2 regions of the Oceanisphaera avium genome follow, and region 1 is predicted to be linked to the other one. Evidence: predicted binding sites of a transcription regulator. Region 1 holds the regulator's gene; the other holds the start of a gene.

Region 1 (7,550 bases):
AGCTACGCTCAAATCGTGCGGTACAGCTGAGCAGCCCCACTTATCAGGCCCACGGCCAAGGGTTACTGGGACAGATTGATCAACAAACGGTGGAACTACTGCATGATACTCAGGCAACCTACACGACTCCTTAGCTTTGCGGCACTATTAGTGCTGAGCATGAGTACCACTCAAGCTAAAGAAGCCGATTATAAAGAGCCCGTCACCATAGATGCAGGCAGTCAATTGGTGGAGCTGGCCAACAATAAAGTGACCTTTACCGATAATGTTATCGTTAAACAAGGCACACTCGATGTGCGCGCCGCTAAATTAGTGGTAACCCGTAATGATAAAGGCTTGCAAACCATGACCGCGTACGGCTCACCTGCCACTTACTATCAAGTACTAGACAGCGGCCAGCCGGTAAACGCTCAGGCTAAACAGATTACCTATGACATTAAAACTCGCTCCATTACTTTGCTCAATAATGCACAATTAAAGCAAAACGATAACATAGTGACCGGCTATCGTATTCGCTATGACATCGACCGCGAGCAAATGGAGGCGCAAGGTCAAGGCAATCAAGGACGGGTAAAAACCGTATTTTTGCCTGAGCAATTGCAAGAGATGAATAATAAAGAGGCTAACCCTTAATCATGGCAACCCTGAAAGCTCGCGGTCTACAAAAAAGCTATAAAGGCCGCCAAGTGGTAGCAGATGTGAGCTTAACCGTTAACACCGGTCAAATTGTGGGCCTACTAGGCCCAAATGGTGCGGGTAAAACCACTTCTTTTTACATGATAGTGGGCTTAGTGCAGCGCGATGCTGGCCGCATTACCATTGACGATGAAGACATTAGCCACCAGCCTATGCATGTGCGCGCCCGCTCAGGTATTGGTTATTTACCTCAAGAGGCGTCTATTTTTCGCCGCTTAAGTGTGGCGGATAATATTATGGCGGTGCTACAAACCCGTAAAAATTTAACAGCCAATGAGCGCGAGCAAAAAATGGAACAGCTGCTCGAAGAGTTTAACATTGGCCATATTCGCCACAGCCAGGGCATGAGCTTATCGGGTGGGGAACGCCGACGAGTAGAAATTGCCCGCGCGTTAGCCGCCGATCCGCGCTTTATTTTATTGGACGAACCCTTTGCTGGGGTTGATCCCATTTCGGTGTTGGATATTAAGCAAATTATCTTGCACTTGCGTGATCGTGGCTTAGGGGTGTTGATTACTGACCATAACGTTCGAGAAACGCTTGATGTGTGTGAGCGCGCTTATATTGTTAGCCATGGCCATCGCATTGCCGCTGGCACCCCCGCAGAAATTCTCGCTAACGAACAGGTGAAAAAAGTCTATTTAGGCGAGCAATTTAGCCTGTAAGCATCCTCCTAGATGATGTTAAAACAGCCCTCCCCTGCAGTTGATAAGAAAGGACTTTTGGTTGCTATGAAAGGGTTTTTACAACTATGAAGCCAACTCTTCAATTACGTATGGGGCAACAACTCACTATGACCCCGCAGCTGCAACAAGCGATTCGTTTGTTGCAGCTGTCGAGTCTGGAGTTGCAGCAAGAAATTCAACTAGCACTGGAAAATAATCCGCTGTTAGAGCAAGAAGAAGCCGACGAGTCGGCGTTAGATGAAGAATTAGCGCCGCTCCCTAGCGCTCAAGACGAGCAAATGGCCACCGATAAAGCCATGGAGCAGCATCAACTATCTGATGAAATGCCCATGGATACCCAGTGGGACGATATTTATACCGCCTCTGCAGGTACGGCAGGCACCGGGGGAGTTCCTGAGGGATTAGAAGATACGCTTTATCAGGGTGAAACCACCGAGACTCTGCAAGATTATTTATTATGGCAAATGCAGCTTACGCCCTTTAGTGAGACCGACCAGGCCATTGCCTTAGCCATTATTGACGCGATTGATGACGCTGGGTATCTCAGCGTCGAGCTAGAAGATATCTTGGCCGCGGTCAATGGCGGTGACCAAGCCATAGAAGCCGACGAAGTGACGGCGGTTCTAAAGCGAATTCAGCATTTTGATCCACTGGGCGTAGGCGCGCGCAGCGTACAAGAGTGTTTGCGAATACAGTTACTGGCGCTTGAGCCCACGACCTTATGGCTCGACGAAGCGCTCTTGCTTATCGATGAACACATGGAGCTATTAGGTAATCGCGACTATCGTACCTTACAGCGCCTTACTCGGCTTAAAGAAGACGAGCTAAGAGATGTGTTAGCTTTAATCCAACAGCTAGAACCGCGCCCCGGTAATACCTTATTGCAGCATAACTCTGAATATGTCATTCCCGATGTATTAGTGACCAAACAACAAGGCATATGGAAAGCCGAGCTCAATTTAGAGACCTTGCCTAAGGTGCGATTAAACCAAACCTATGCCGCTATGGCACAAGGTAAGCAAGGCGCAGATGGCCAGTTTATTCGCCAACATACTCAAGATGCAAAGTGGTTTATCAAGAGTTTAGAAAGCAGAAATGAGACCTTACTCAAGGTTGCTAATTGTATTGTTGAACAACAACAGGCATTCTTTGAGTATGGTGCTGAGGCAATGAAGCCCATGGTACTCAACCAAGTCGCCGAAGTAGTAGAGATGCATGAGTCGACTATTTCTCGCGTTACTACTCAGAAATTTTTGCACTCTCCTAAAGGAGTGTTTGAGTTAAAGTATTTTTTCTCAAGCCACGTAGGCACCGAAAGTGGCGGTGAGTGTTCTTCCACTGCGATTCGCGCCTTTATTAAGAAACTCGTCGCGGCAGAGAACCCAGTAAAGCCATTGAGTGACAGTAAAATCGCTCAACTATTGGCCGAACAGGGGATACAAGTGGCCAGACGGACCATAGCCAAGTATCGTGAGTCACTGGCCATACCCCCTTCCAATCAGCGTAAACGCCTGCTGTAGGGCGAACCTAGAAGGAAGATCTTATGCAAATAAACTTGACCGGACATCATGTTGAAATCACTGAGTCATTACGTGATTATGTAAATAATAAATTCGCTAAACTCGAGCGCCATTTTGATAACATCACCATAGTGCATGTGGTGTTAACGCTAGAGAAGCTACAGCAAATTGCCGAAGCTAAAATTCATCTCAGCGGTGGTGAAATTTTTGCCACTTGTCAACAAGAAGACATGTACGCTGCCATCGACGGTTTGTTCGACAAACTCGATCGCCAAGTTATTAAACATAAAGAGAAGCTCAAGCAAAAATAACCATGGAAGTCGCCGATATTCTAAGCAGGGACTGCACGCGAAGTGCCGTCCCTTGCTCGAGCAAAAAAAGGGCGCTGGAAATTATCAGCGAGCTCGCCGCAGAACACCTCAACGTTAGCAGTCAACAATTGTTTGACTGCCTTTTAGCACGGGAAAAAATGGGCAGTACCGGTATTGGCAACGGCATTGCTATTCCTCATGGTCGTATTGGTGATGAAAACCAAGCCACCGCTGTGCTACTCACTTTTGCTGAGCCGGTGGAATTTGATGCCATCGATAATCAGCCCGTTAGTTTAGTGTTTGCCTTGCTCGTGCCTGAGCAAGAGTGTAAACAACACCTTAAAACCTTGTCATTGATTGCAGAAAAGCTCAGTGATAAGCAGATCTGTAAGCAGCTGCGCCAAGCTAAAAGCGACGACGAGCTCTATCAGATCATGATCTCTTCCTAAGGAGCCGATATGCAGCTGGTCATCGTCAGTGGTCGTTCTGGATCGGGTAAAACCGTGGCGTTACGGGTACTTGAGGATTTAGGCTATTACTGTGTCGATAATTTGCCAGTAGAGCTGCTCCCCCAGTTAGTTAAAATGCGCTTAAATAAGCCTGGCGAAGTGGCGGTGAGTATCGATGTGCGCAACCTCCCCGATAGCAGCGAAAAATTAGAAGCTTGTTTAAACGATGTCCGCGCGCTTGAGAGCGTGAATTTATCCAGTATCTTTATTGATGCCGATAATGCAGCGCTGATCCGCCGCTTTGGTGATACTCGCCGTCTCCACCCGCTGTCTCGCTTGAGCTTAACGCTCGATGAGGCCATTCGTGAAGAAACGCACTTATTGGCCCCCTTATCTTCTGAGGCTGACTTGCGTATTGATACCTCAGAGTTAAGTATTCATGACTTAAGCGAAATTATTCGCGCGCGCATTCTAGGTAAGAAAGAGCGCGAGCTAAATTGGGTATTTGAGTCTTTTGGCTATAAATTTGGTATCTCTCAAGATGCCGACTTCGTCTTTGATGCCCGCTTCTTGCCTAATCCCCACTGGATTGATGAACTTAGGCCTTTCAACGGCCGGGATGAACCGGTAGCTACCTATTTAAATAGCCAGCTGGAAGTGACTAAGTACCTTTGGCAAATCGAAAACTTACTGGTCACCTGGATGCCCCACTTAGAGCGAAACAATCGCAGTTATGTCACAGTGGCGATTGGGTGTACCGGTGGTAAACATCGCTCTGTCTACTTAGTTGAGCAATTAGCTAAGTCGTTTAAAGAAATGGACAAAAGCGTACAACTGCGCCACCGCTCACTAGAAAAACAACATGCAAAAAGTTGAACGCGACTTACAAATCGTTAATAAGCTAGGCCTTCATGCCCGCGCCGCCGTGCAACTGGTGCAAGTGACCGAGCAGTTTGCTGCCACAGTTACCGTGTGTAGCCAAGGTAAGCAAGCGCCGGCGAACAGCGTCATGGGGTTATTAATGCTAGAAACTGCCCAGGGTCATGCCATACGGGTAGTGGCCGAAGGTAAAGACGCCGCCGCCGCCATGGACGCGGTAGCCGACTTAGTCGCCGCGCGCTTTAACGAGGCAGAATAAGACCAAGTCGTACGCTGTACGTGATACGAAAAGACGCCAACCCCCCTTACAAAAATACCGTCTTTATAGACGGTATTTTGGGTTTATTACGTATAACGTAAGGCGTTACTGACCGGCAATCTTCATTTGATCAATCAGTACCGAACCCGTGTGCAAACTAGAGCGCAACTCGGTATCTGTGCCTACCGCTTGAATACCTTGATACATCTGTTTGAGATTACCGGCAATGGTGATCTCTTCTACCGGATAAGCAATTTCGCCGTTTTCTACCCAAAAGCCTGCCGCACCGCGGGAATAATCGCCGGTCACAATATTGACCCCTTGGCCCATCATTTCCGTAACTAATAAGCCGGTGCCCATTTCTTTAAGCAGCTGCTCAAAGCTTTGGCCCGTATTAGCAATTTCCCAGTTATGAATACCACCGGCGTGCCCCGTAAGGGCAAGGTTTAACTTGCGCGCCGAATAACTGGTGAGTAAATAGGTTTGCAGCTTACCTTGCTCAATAATTTTACGCTCAACGGTGCGCACGCCTTCATTATCAAACGGGGAGCTGGCCAAGCCTTTATCTAGATGGGGGCGCTCTTTAATCTCAAACCAGTTTGGAAAAACTGACTGTCCCAGCGCATCCAGTAAAAAAGAAGACTCTCGGTATAAGCTGCCGCCACTGATCGCCATTACAAAGTGACCAAATAGGCTAGCTGCCACATCGGGATGAAACAATACCGGCGCATGTTGAGTACCAATCTTACGCGCCCCTAAGCGCCCTAAGGTACGGGTCACCGCTTCGTCTGCCACCTGCTTGGGTGTCCAGATATCATGTAAGCTGCGCGCTGAGGTATAGCCATATTCGCGTTGCATGTCGCCATCTTGCTCACCAATTAACACACAACTTAGCCCAAAACGGCTAGCTGCATAGCCTTTAACAAAGCCATGACTATTGCCATAGACTTTAATACCCACATTACTGGAAAAACTAGCACCGTCTGACTGTTTAATGCGCGGGTCTCGATTTAGCGCGTGCTGCTCACACTCTAGCGCTAATTCAATGCCATCTTGAGGGGTGAGTTGCTCGGGAAAGCATAAGGCAATGTCAGGGGCATCCCAAGCTAAGTCATCAGCCGGCGCCAGCCCTGCAAAGGGATCAGGGTTAGTGTAGCGCGAGATATCAAGCGCAGCGGCTACGGTGCGCGCAATTGCATCGGGGCGCAAGTCAGAGGTAGACGCCGAGCCTTTACGGCCATCACGATACACGGCAATACCAAGTGCGCCGTCTTTATTAAACTCAATATTTTCAAGTTCAGCATTTCGAGTGTTCACGGATAAGCCGGTTTGGCGGCTAATAGACACTTCTGCACTGTCGGCACCTAAGCGTTTGGCGCTCTCAAGCGCTTGCTCTACTGCCAGCTCAAGCTGGCGCTGTTCGGTTTGAATATCTGCTAGGGTCATAATAATTTCACTGGCTCAGTTTGCAGTTAGCATAACAGACCCCTGCGCGCCTTGGGAGAAGCTGGTAATATATATGTCATGTTCATTAATACGGAAAAGCCTATGCGCCGCCGAGCCACAGCCCAAGAGCCAGAAGAAGAAATTGAATGGGTGAGTAAGAGTGAAATGAAGCGAGAAAGCCTAGCTCTCAGAAAGCTGGGTGAAGACTTGGTTAAGCTTGAGCCTCATGAATTAGCTAAGATCCCACTCGATGAAGACCTAGCAGAAGCCATCAACCTCGCGCATCGGCTAAAAGGTAAGCATGAGGGCCTGCGCCGTCATATGTCTTATGTGGGTAAATTATTGCGCAGCCGAGATGTTAGCGATATCCAACAAGCCTTAGCCGGCTTTGAGCACAAAAATGCCGTGGTAAATGCTAAATTCCATAAGCTTGAACTGTGGCGAGATCGCTTAATTAAAGAAGGCGATAAAGGCGTAAACGCAATTTTGGCAGAGCATCGTCAGTTAGATCGGCAGAAATTACGACAACTGGCTCGCACAGGGCGGCGTGAGCTAGCAGCCGGCTTACCGCCTGCCGCCTATCGCGAGCTATTTCAGTATTTGAAAGCGAATATTAAAGAAGAATAAAAAGCGGTAAGCTAGCAGCCGTCAGAAAAAATAAAAAGGCAGCGCATCATCAGATGCGGTGCCTTTTTTAACTTATAGCTGCCCGAGGGCTATTGCGTGCCGCCCACGGTTAGCTGATCAAGTTTCAATGTCGGCTGGCCCACTCCCACTGGCACACTTTGACCTTCTTTACCGCACACGCCAACCCCTGCATCCAAGGCTAAATCATTGCCTACCATGGATACCTGGCTCATGGCCTCAGGTCCATTACCGATTAACGTTGCACCTTTAATGGGCGCGGTAATTTTACCGTCTTCAATCAGGTAAGCTTCTGAGGCTGAGAAGACAAATCGCCCTGAGGTAATATCTACCTGGCCACCCCCAAAATTAGGCGCATAAATGCCTTTTTTCACACTCTTAATAATATCCTCAGGCGCACTTTCACCCGCTAACATATAGGTATTAGTCATGCGAGGCATCGGCAAGTGCGCATAAGACTCACGACGACCATTGCCCGTGGGTGCCATGTCCATAAGCCGCGCATTGAGCTTATCTTGCATATAGCCGTTAAGAATGCCGTTTTCAATTAACACATTATACGCACCTGGCGTGCCCTCATCATCTACCGATAATGAGCCACGGCGATCACTGAGCGTGCCGTCATCGACTATGGTGCACAAGCGAGAGGCCACCTTTTC
Region 2 (7,550 bases), 1.4 Mb from region 1:
CAAGAACGTGAATATCGTCAAAAAATCGACGCTATCTTGAGTCCGGTACTAGGGCTTGGTAATTATACCGCCGAAGTGGATGTGCGCTTAGACTTTACTCGCACCGAGCAAACCGTTAAATCTTTTAACCCGGATCTGCCGGCGGTGCGCTCCGAAATGGTCATGGAAGACACCAGCTCTGGCCTAGGCGCGCTGGGTATTCCTGGGGCGCTGACCAATCAACCGCCCGGTGAGTCTGATATTCCAGAAGATGCCAGTGAGCTTAGTGCTCAGCAACAAAGGCGCAACGATCGCTCACGAAAAGAGGCGACCCGTAACTTTGAGCTCGACACCACCATTAGTCATAGCCAAAACGCCACCGGCGATGTGCGCCGCTTAACGGTGTCGGTAGCTGTGGATCATAAAGAAGTCGTGAGTGAAGATGGCACTGTGACGCGGGTGCCCCTTAATGAAGAAGAGCTCACCCGTATTGATCGCTTATTACGCGGTGGCCTTGGCTTTGATGTAAGCCGCGGCGATGCCATTGAAGTGGTAGCCGTGCCTTTTAATCGTCCAGTAATGGATGAAGTCACTGGCATGCCGTTTTATCAGCAAGCGTGGTTTTTACACATGATGCGCATTATAGGTGCGGTGATTGTGTTGGTGGTGTTGCTGCTTACTTTAGTACGACCCATGGTGCGCCGTTTACTGGGCCAAGAAGAGTTACCGCCTGAGTTTGATTTAGATGGCCAAAATGCCTTATTAGGCAGTGATGACTTAACGCTATTGGCACAACAAGCCGAGCAAGATGAGGGCATGTTTGGTATTCGCGAAGGGCGCTTACAATTGCCTGATCTAAATAAAGATGAAGATGTGCTAAGTGCTATTCGCGCCTTGGTCGCTAACGAGCCAGACTTAGCCGCGCAAGTTATTCGAGATTGGGTGAAAGCCGATGAGTAGTGAAGAACAACTAACGGTCACAGAAGACCAACGTAAAGTGCTGGATAAAATGACCGGCACCGAAAAAGCGGCTTTATTAATGCTTAGCCTGCGCGAAGAAGATGCAGCGCAAATTTTTCGCCACCTCGACCCAAAACAAGTCCAACGCCTAGGCATGAAGATGGCGGCAGTTGGTGATTTTGGCCCCGATCGGGTGGGGGCGGTGCACCGCTTATTTATTGAAGATATTCAGCGCTTTACCAAAATTGGCGTAGGCAGCCAAGACTTTGTGCGTAATGCCTTAGTGGCGGCCTTAGGTGAAGATAAAGCGGGGCGCTTAGTCGATCAAATTAGTGCCGGCGCCGGCTCTCGTGGTCTTGATTCATTAAAGTGGATGGATGCTCGCCAAGTGGCAGGTATTATTTTAAATGAACACCCACAAATTCAAACTATTGTTTTATCTTATTTAGATCCTGAGCAATCTGCAGAAATCTTGCAACAATTTGCGGAGCCAGTACGCTTAGACTTAGTGATGCGAATTGCCGAGCTTGAAGAAGTCCAACCTGCGGCACTGCAAGAGCTAAACGATATTATGGAGAAACAGTTTGCCGGCCAAAGTGGGGCAAAAGCGGCGAAAATGGGCGGCTTAAAAGCGGCGGCTAATATTATGAACTACTTGGATACCGCCATTGAAGGCACCCTAATGGATGCCATTCGTGATGAAGACGAAGAAATGAGCATGAAGATCCAAGACTTAATGTTTGTTTTTGAAAATCTGATTGATGTGGATGACAGAGGCATACAAATGTTGTTGCGTGAAGTAACCGGTGACTTGCTACAAAGAGCCTTAAAAGGCGCCGATGATCAGCTTAAAGATAAGTTCTTAAACAATATGTCTAAGCGAGCTGCTGAGTTACTACAAGATGACTTAGAAGCCATGGGGCCGGTGCGAGTGAGTGATGTTGAATTGGCACAAAAAGAAATTTTGGCCGTGGCCCGTCGCTTAGCAGAAAGTGGTGACTTAATGCTGGCTAAAGGTGGTGGAGATGACTTTATATGAGTCGCCATCCCTATGGCGCTAAGCCGGGGCGTATTCCGGCTGGGCTTAACCCCGACATTGAATTAGATAATTGGGCTTGGCCTGACTTAAGTGATGCTAACGCCGCCCCCGTGGCTGACGCCGAACAAGCACTAAACATTAAGCGCCAAGCCGCACTAGTAGAAGAAGTGCCAGACTATTCGGAAGAACCTGAGCCACTCACCGCTGAAGCGCTAGAAGAAATTCGCCAAGCCGCCTATGAAGAAGGCTTTGCCCAAGGTAAACAAGAGGGGATAGCGGCGGGCCAAGAAGAAGGACGCTTAACGGGTTTACAACAAGGCCACGAGGCGGGGTTAAGCCAAGGCAAAGAAGAAGGCTTAGAAGAGGGGCGAGCGCAGATTGCCGAGCAAGTAGCGCAGTGGCAACAATTAATCTCTCAACTGCAAGCGCCATTAGCGCAAGTCGATAAAGTCGTTGAGCAAAGCTTAGTCACCTTGGCCATTGAGCTGGCTCGTAATTTATTAAAACAAGAAGCGACCACCTCGCCGCAATTATTGTTAGCGACCGTACAAGAAGCTATCTCTGCCTTGCCCAACACCGAACATCATGGCGACACCACCGCTATCACTTTGTATGTCCATCCCGAAGACTTAACGATTTTAGAAGCACACTTTGATGAGCGCAGCTTAGCGAAGCGCCATTGGCAGTTAATAAGCGAGCCGAGTTTGGCGCGCGGCGATGTCAAAGTAAAAACGGCCTTATCTGAGCTAGATGTCAGTTTAGCGCGGCGTATTGATGAGCTAATGGCCAATTTTTTACATGCAAATTGGGCCCGCTTCCATGGTACAGACTAGTCCTTCCTTATCTAAAAGACTGGCCAGCTACCAAACTCAAGGCTTAGTGCCGGCCATGGCCGCTAGTGGTAAATTAACCCGCGTTGTCGGGCTCACGTTAGAAGCCGTGGGCTGTACCGCAGCTGTGGGCAGTTTGTGTAAAATTCAAACACTCTTTGGCGATATGGATGCCGAAGTGGTGGGCTTTTCTGACGATAAACTTTATTTAATGCCCAGTGAATCACTTAAAGGCGTGATCCCAGGTGCGCGGGTGACGCCTGTTGGCCAAGGCGAGGGCGTGCCGGTAGGCATGGAGTTATTAGGGCGCGTGATTGATGGTATTGGCCAGCCGCTTGATGGCTTAGGCCCCATTGTTACTAGCAATACCGCTGATTTTAGTGCCCAACGCTTAAATCCCATGGCCCGCAAACCTATACGTGAAGTGATGGATGTAGGCGTGCGCGCCATCAATGCCTTGATTACAGTGGGTCAAGGTCAGCGCATGGGCTTATTTGCCGGCTCTGGGGTGGGTAAAAGTGTGCTATTAGGCATGATGACCCGCGGCGCCAAAGCCGATGTGGTGATAGTGGGTTTAATTGGCGAGCGGGGCCGAGAAGTAAAAGAGTTTATTGATGAAATTTTAGGGCTGGAAGGGCGAGAGCGAGCAGTGGTAGTGGCCGCACCCGCAGATGCATCGCCGCTAATGCGCCTTAAAGGCTGTGAAACTGCATTGACGTTAGCCGAGTATTTTCGCGATCAAAACCTAAATGTATTGCTGCTGATGGACTCACTAACTCGATATGCTCAGGCGCAGCGTGAAATAGCACTGGCCGTGGGCGAGCCGCCGGCCAGTAAAGGGTATCCGCCCTCGGTGTTTGCTCGCTTACCTGCTTTAGTGGAGCGCGCCGGTAATGGCGCCGAGGGGCAGGGCAGTATCACCGCTTTTTTTACCGTGTTAACCGAAGGCGATGACTTACAAGACCCCATTGCCGATGCCTCGCGCGCCATTTTAGACGGTCATATTGTGTTATCCCGCCAATTAGCCGATAGCGGCCATTACCCAGCCATTGATATTGAAAAGTCCATTAGCCGCGTCATGACCGCAGTCACCACTCAAGAGCATCAGCAGCAAGCCCGTGCGGTAAAGCAAGCCTATGCTTTGTATCAGCAAAATCATGACTTAATTAACTTAGGGGCCTATCAGTCGGGGGCCGATCCGCGCATTGATATGGCGATTTTAATCCGCCCTCGTTTAGAGCATTTTTTAACGCAAAGTATGACTGATGTAGTAGAAATGCCGATGTGTTTGGCAGACTTAGCTAATATTAGTGCACCACTACTACGAGCACAGCAGTGAGGGACAAGGGACTAGGGATTAGTGGTGAGGGACTAGGGATTGGGGAGTTGATACTAGTGATTAGGGATTGGGTAATAGGAATTAGTGATGAGGGATTAGTGATTAGGGAGTTAAAATTCACCATTCACCATTCACCATTCACCATTCACCATTCACCATTCACCATTCACCATTCACCATTCACCACTCACCCATCAACATTGACTAAGAGAAAGCCATGAGCAGAGCACTGCATTTATTATTAGAACAACTGGATAATAAAGAGCGGCAAGCTTCGGCCGAATTAACGGCGGCACAAATTCAGCTGCAGCAAATGCAGCAACAACAAAAAATGCTTAGTCAATATCAACGCAACTACAGCGAAGACTTTCATGCACGTGGCCAGCAAGGTTTAAGCGCTAATCAATTTAATCACTTTCAAGGCTTTATTAATAAGCTGGAAGTAGCACAAACTCAACAGATGGAAGGTTTGCACACGGCTAAACAGCAGTTAGAGCAAAGTCGCAGTGCTTGGCTGGCAGTACGAGCACGCAAACAAGCCATAGAAACCCTCTTAGAGCGTGAAGCCGAGCGCAAGCAAAAAGAGCAAGATAAACAAGAGCAAAAAATGCTCGATGAGCTCACTTTACACCGTTTTTATAGCCAAAAGAAAGACAATCGCTAGCTTTCATCTTACTGTTCTTGGTCAGTGTTCATCGGTAATTAAAATCTTGGTTCGCTTCTTGCATTGATTAAAGTGGGCGAGCGATGCGCGCTCTTAGGCAAACATTGCCGCCGCTTAGATGGGGAACGCTAACTATGACCATGAATATACTATCGGTAACTGCACCTGCAAATGTTGAACTCACTGCTAAAGCAAGTTCTTCTTTAGAAGCTGGCTCAAAGGGCGAGGGTGCCGCTTTTGCCGATTTACTTTCAAAAGAGTCAAGCTCCCAAGCGACGCATCAAGCTTTGCCAGCCAAAGACGCTCCTGCACAGGCTGCTCCCAGTCAGCTTGAAAGTAGTAATCTTGAAAATAGTAATCTTGAAAAAGACAGCGCTGAGAATAACAGCGTAGAAAACGCTGACGTTAAGAACACGGGCGTTAACAACACGGATATTAAAAACGGTGACATAGAAAACAGTAAAACAAAAAACGAAGCTGCAATAGCAGACAGCGATGCTCCAGTCGCTGAGCGAGCTAATGAGTCGGCTACTAAAGTAGCAAACGCTGCCCTTAAAGACTCAGCCTCAGCTTTAGACACTGTTGATGAAGAAGCGGATCCTGCGGTAAGTGTTACTACTGAGCCGGCGGCCTCTCATAGCACAGTGCCCACTTTGGCAGTGGTTTCGCCGCAAAAAATTGAGCCTAATGTCTCGCAAGAAGAGAGTGATAGCTCGGCTCTCACTGCAGAGCGCTTAGCTAAAGATGAGCAAAAACTAGCTCCAAAAACGCAAGTCGACGCTGAAGAGACTGAAAAAGCAGCTTCTAAGTCGCAAGTTAACATAGACGACACCGCCAAAGTCCGCCTTAATAGCGGTGACAATAACTCTGCTGCTGAACAATCGACAGCACCTAAAGCTGTGGACTCTACACTAGAGCAGGTTACGCCTAAGTCCGCTCAACAAGATGCCACCGCTGAGCTAAAAGCCGGCGAAGCTAAACGCTCATCCCAAGGCGGCACTTCGTTGCCGCCTAGTTTTACGCCTCTCACTGCTGAGCAAAAAATAAGTGGCTCCAGCAATGAGCCACAATCTACGGCTGCTCAGTTGGCAACCTCTCAACGCACTAGTGTAGAGAGTGGCAGTGACTTAAATGCCCAACAGGGCCTAAACGACGAGCAAGCTGCTCGCTTATCATCTGCTGAAAAACGCAGTGAATTAGGTAGTCAAGCACTTGAGCAACGCCAAGGCGTTACACCCCAGCCGCCTGCTAATGCTAAAGAGCAAGCCGCACAAGTCTTGCTGGCACAAAATGACATTGAGATTGAGCTGCAAGTGGCCGAAAAGCTTGCCAAGCCTGGGAGTCGCGCGCCCGAGGCGCTAACCAATGCGGCTCCGGAGTGGCTTGCCCAAATTGAACATGGCCGTCGTTGGTCCCAAGATGCTGATAAGCCAAAAGTAAGCGCTTCCTCTGTTAAAACAGACGCTGCGAATGTACATTTGCCACCACTGACCACCGAACAGATAAAAAGTGAGCAAGTTGCAGCGCGCGCGGCCTTTATTGCCAGCCCAGTGGGAGATGAAAGTACAGCAGAGCAAAGTACCGATACGCTAGATAACCTAAAAGCCGAGGTTAATCCGGCGCTGATGCAGCGCGAGCAACCCTTATTAGCACCTACGCCAGAGCGCACCGCCATGCTAGATAAAGCCCTTAATTTGCATAGCTCAGCGGAGCAAAATGCCAAACAGCTAACACAGCAAGCACAAGTAGTGGTCAGTCAGAATTTACAAGAAGCAGAAATTAAACTTAATCCTTCCGAGTTTGGTGCCATGCGTATTCAAATACGCATGGAGCAAGGGGAAGTACAGGTACAGTTTGTGGCCAGCCATCCGGCCGCGCGCGAGGCGCTTGAGCAAGCTATGCCTAGGCTTCGCGAAATGCTCCAGCAGCAGGGCATGAACCTTAATCAAGGCAATCAGCAGCAAACGGGCCAGCAACACTCTAATCAGCAACATAATAACCAGAGTGGCGGCCAAAGTAGCACGCCTTTTCAAGGCTCGGCGCAAGGGCAAGCTGGCCAACAGTCAGCGGAGCAACAGCCGCAATCCAGTGCGGGTGAGGCCAATGCTAGCCAGTGGCGTAGTTACTCGCCAAGTGGTGATGAGGTGCAAGAGCAAGTATCCAATTTGCGATCCCGCGCACCATTAGACTCAACAGCGGCCAAAATAGACTTTTTTGCTTAAAGAAAATCACTACACTAAAGGCGCTAAGCGGCGCATTTATTAACGCCTATCACGCAAGTAATAAGGGTAATCATGGCAGACAATCTGACTATGCCAAAAGTGGCATGGTACAAACGTAAACTTATTTTAATTATTATTGTGCTGTTACTTGCCGGCGGTGGTGCGGGCGCTTATTTCTTCTTGTCCTCTTCTGCAGATAAGGTAGAAAAAGAGCCGGTGGTAGATAATAAAGCTTTATATATCGGCTTATCGCGGCCCTTTATTTTCCCGGTGGTGGCGGGGCGGCGCGAGCGCTTAGTGCAAATTGAAGTGCAACTGATGGTACGCGGCGATCAAGGCCAAGCCGAGGCCCAGCGCCATCTGCCCTTACTTGAAAGTACTCTCCTCACCGTGTTTAGTCGGCAAACCGCCGATAATTACCTCACGGCAGAGGGTAAACTCGCTGTCAGGCAAGAAGCGCTTGATGAACTGAATGCAGTGCTGACTGAAGAATTAGGTAAGCCTTTAGTCGAAAAAG

The links. Region 1 encodes sigma-54, which starts transcription at its own class of promoters, with help from an activator protein. Its sites were predicted from a motif close to TGGCACNGTTTTNGCTT; they were not measured.
Region 2: a site for sigma-54 is predicted at 4,859-4,875, ahead of CBP12_RS05830 (flagellar hook-length control protein FliK). Genes of this name have one in related genera too.

The regions. Positions count from the first base shown of each region.
Region 1 covers NZ_CP021376.1:2,627,926-2,635,475, reverse strand. Annotated here, with positions in the region: gene lptC (LPS export ABC transporter periplasmic protein LptC) at 1-134, shown strand, start outside; gene lptA (lipopolysaccharide transport periplasmic protein LptA) at 103-633, shown strand; gene lptB (LPS export ABC transporter ATP-binding protein) at 636-1,361, shown strand; gene CBP12_RS12135 (RNA polymerase factor sigma-54) at 1,448-2,902, shown strand; gene hpf (ribosome hibernation promoting factor) at 2,926-3,213, shown strand; gene ptsN (PTS IIA-like nitrogen regulatory protein PtsN) at 3,216-3,662, shown strand; gene rapZ (RNase adapter RapZ) at 3,672-4,538, shown strand; gene CBP12_RS12115 (HPr family phosphocarrier protein) at 4,525-4,800, shown strand; gene pmbA (metalloprotease PmbA) at 4,906-6,246, opposite strand; gene yjgA (ribosome biogenesis factor YjgA) at 6,349-6,873, shown strand; gene tldD (metalloprotease TldD) at 6,963-7,550, opposite strand, start outside.
Region 2 covers NZ_CP021376.1:1,273,456-1,281,005, reverse strand. Annotated here, with positions in the region: gene fliF (flagellar basal-body MS-ring/collar protein FliF) at 1-939, shown strand, start outside; gene fliG (flagellar motor switch protein FliG) at 932-1,978, shown strand; gene fliH (flagellar assembly protein FliH) at 1,975-2,811, shown strand; gene fliI (flagellar protein export ATPase FliI) at 2,798-4,147, shown strand; gene fliJ (flagellar export protein FliJ) at 4,365-4,811, shown strand; gene CBP12_RS05830 (flagellar hook-length control protein FliK) at 4,946-7,033, shown strand; gene CBP12_RS05825 (flagellar basal body-associated FliL family protein) at 7,106-7,550, shown strand, end outside.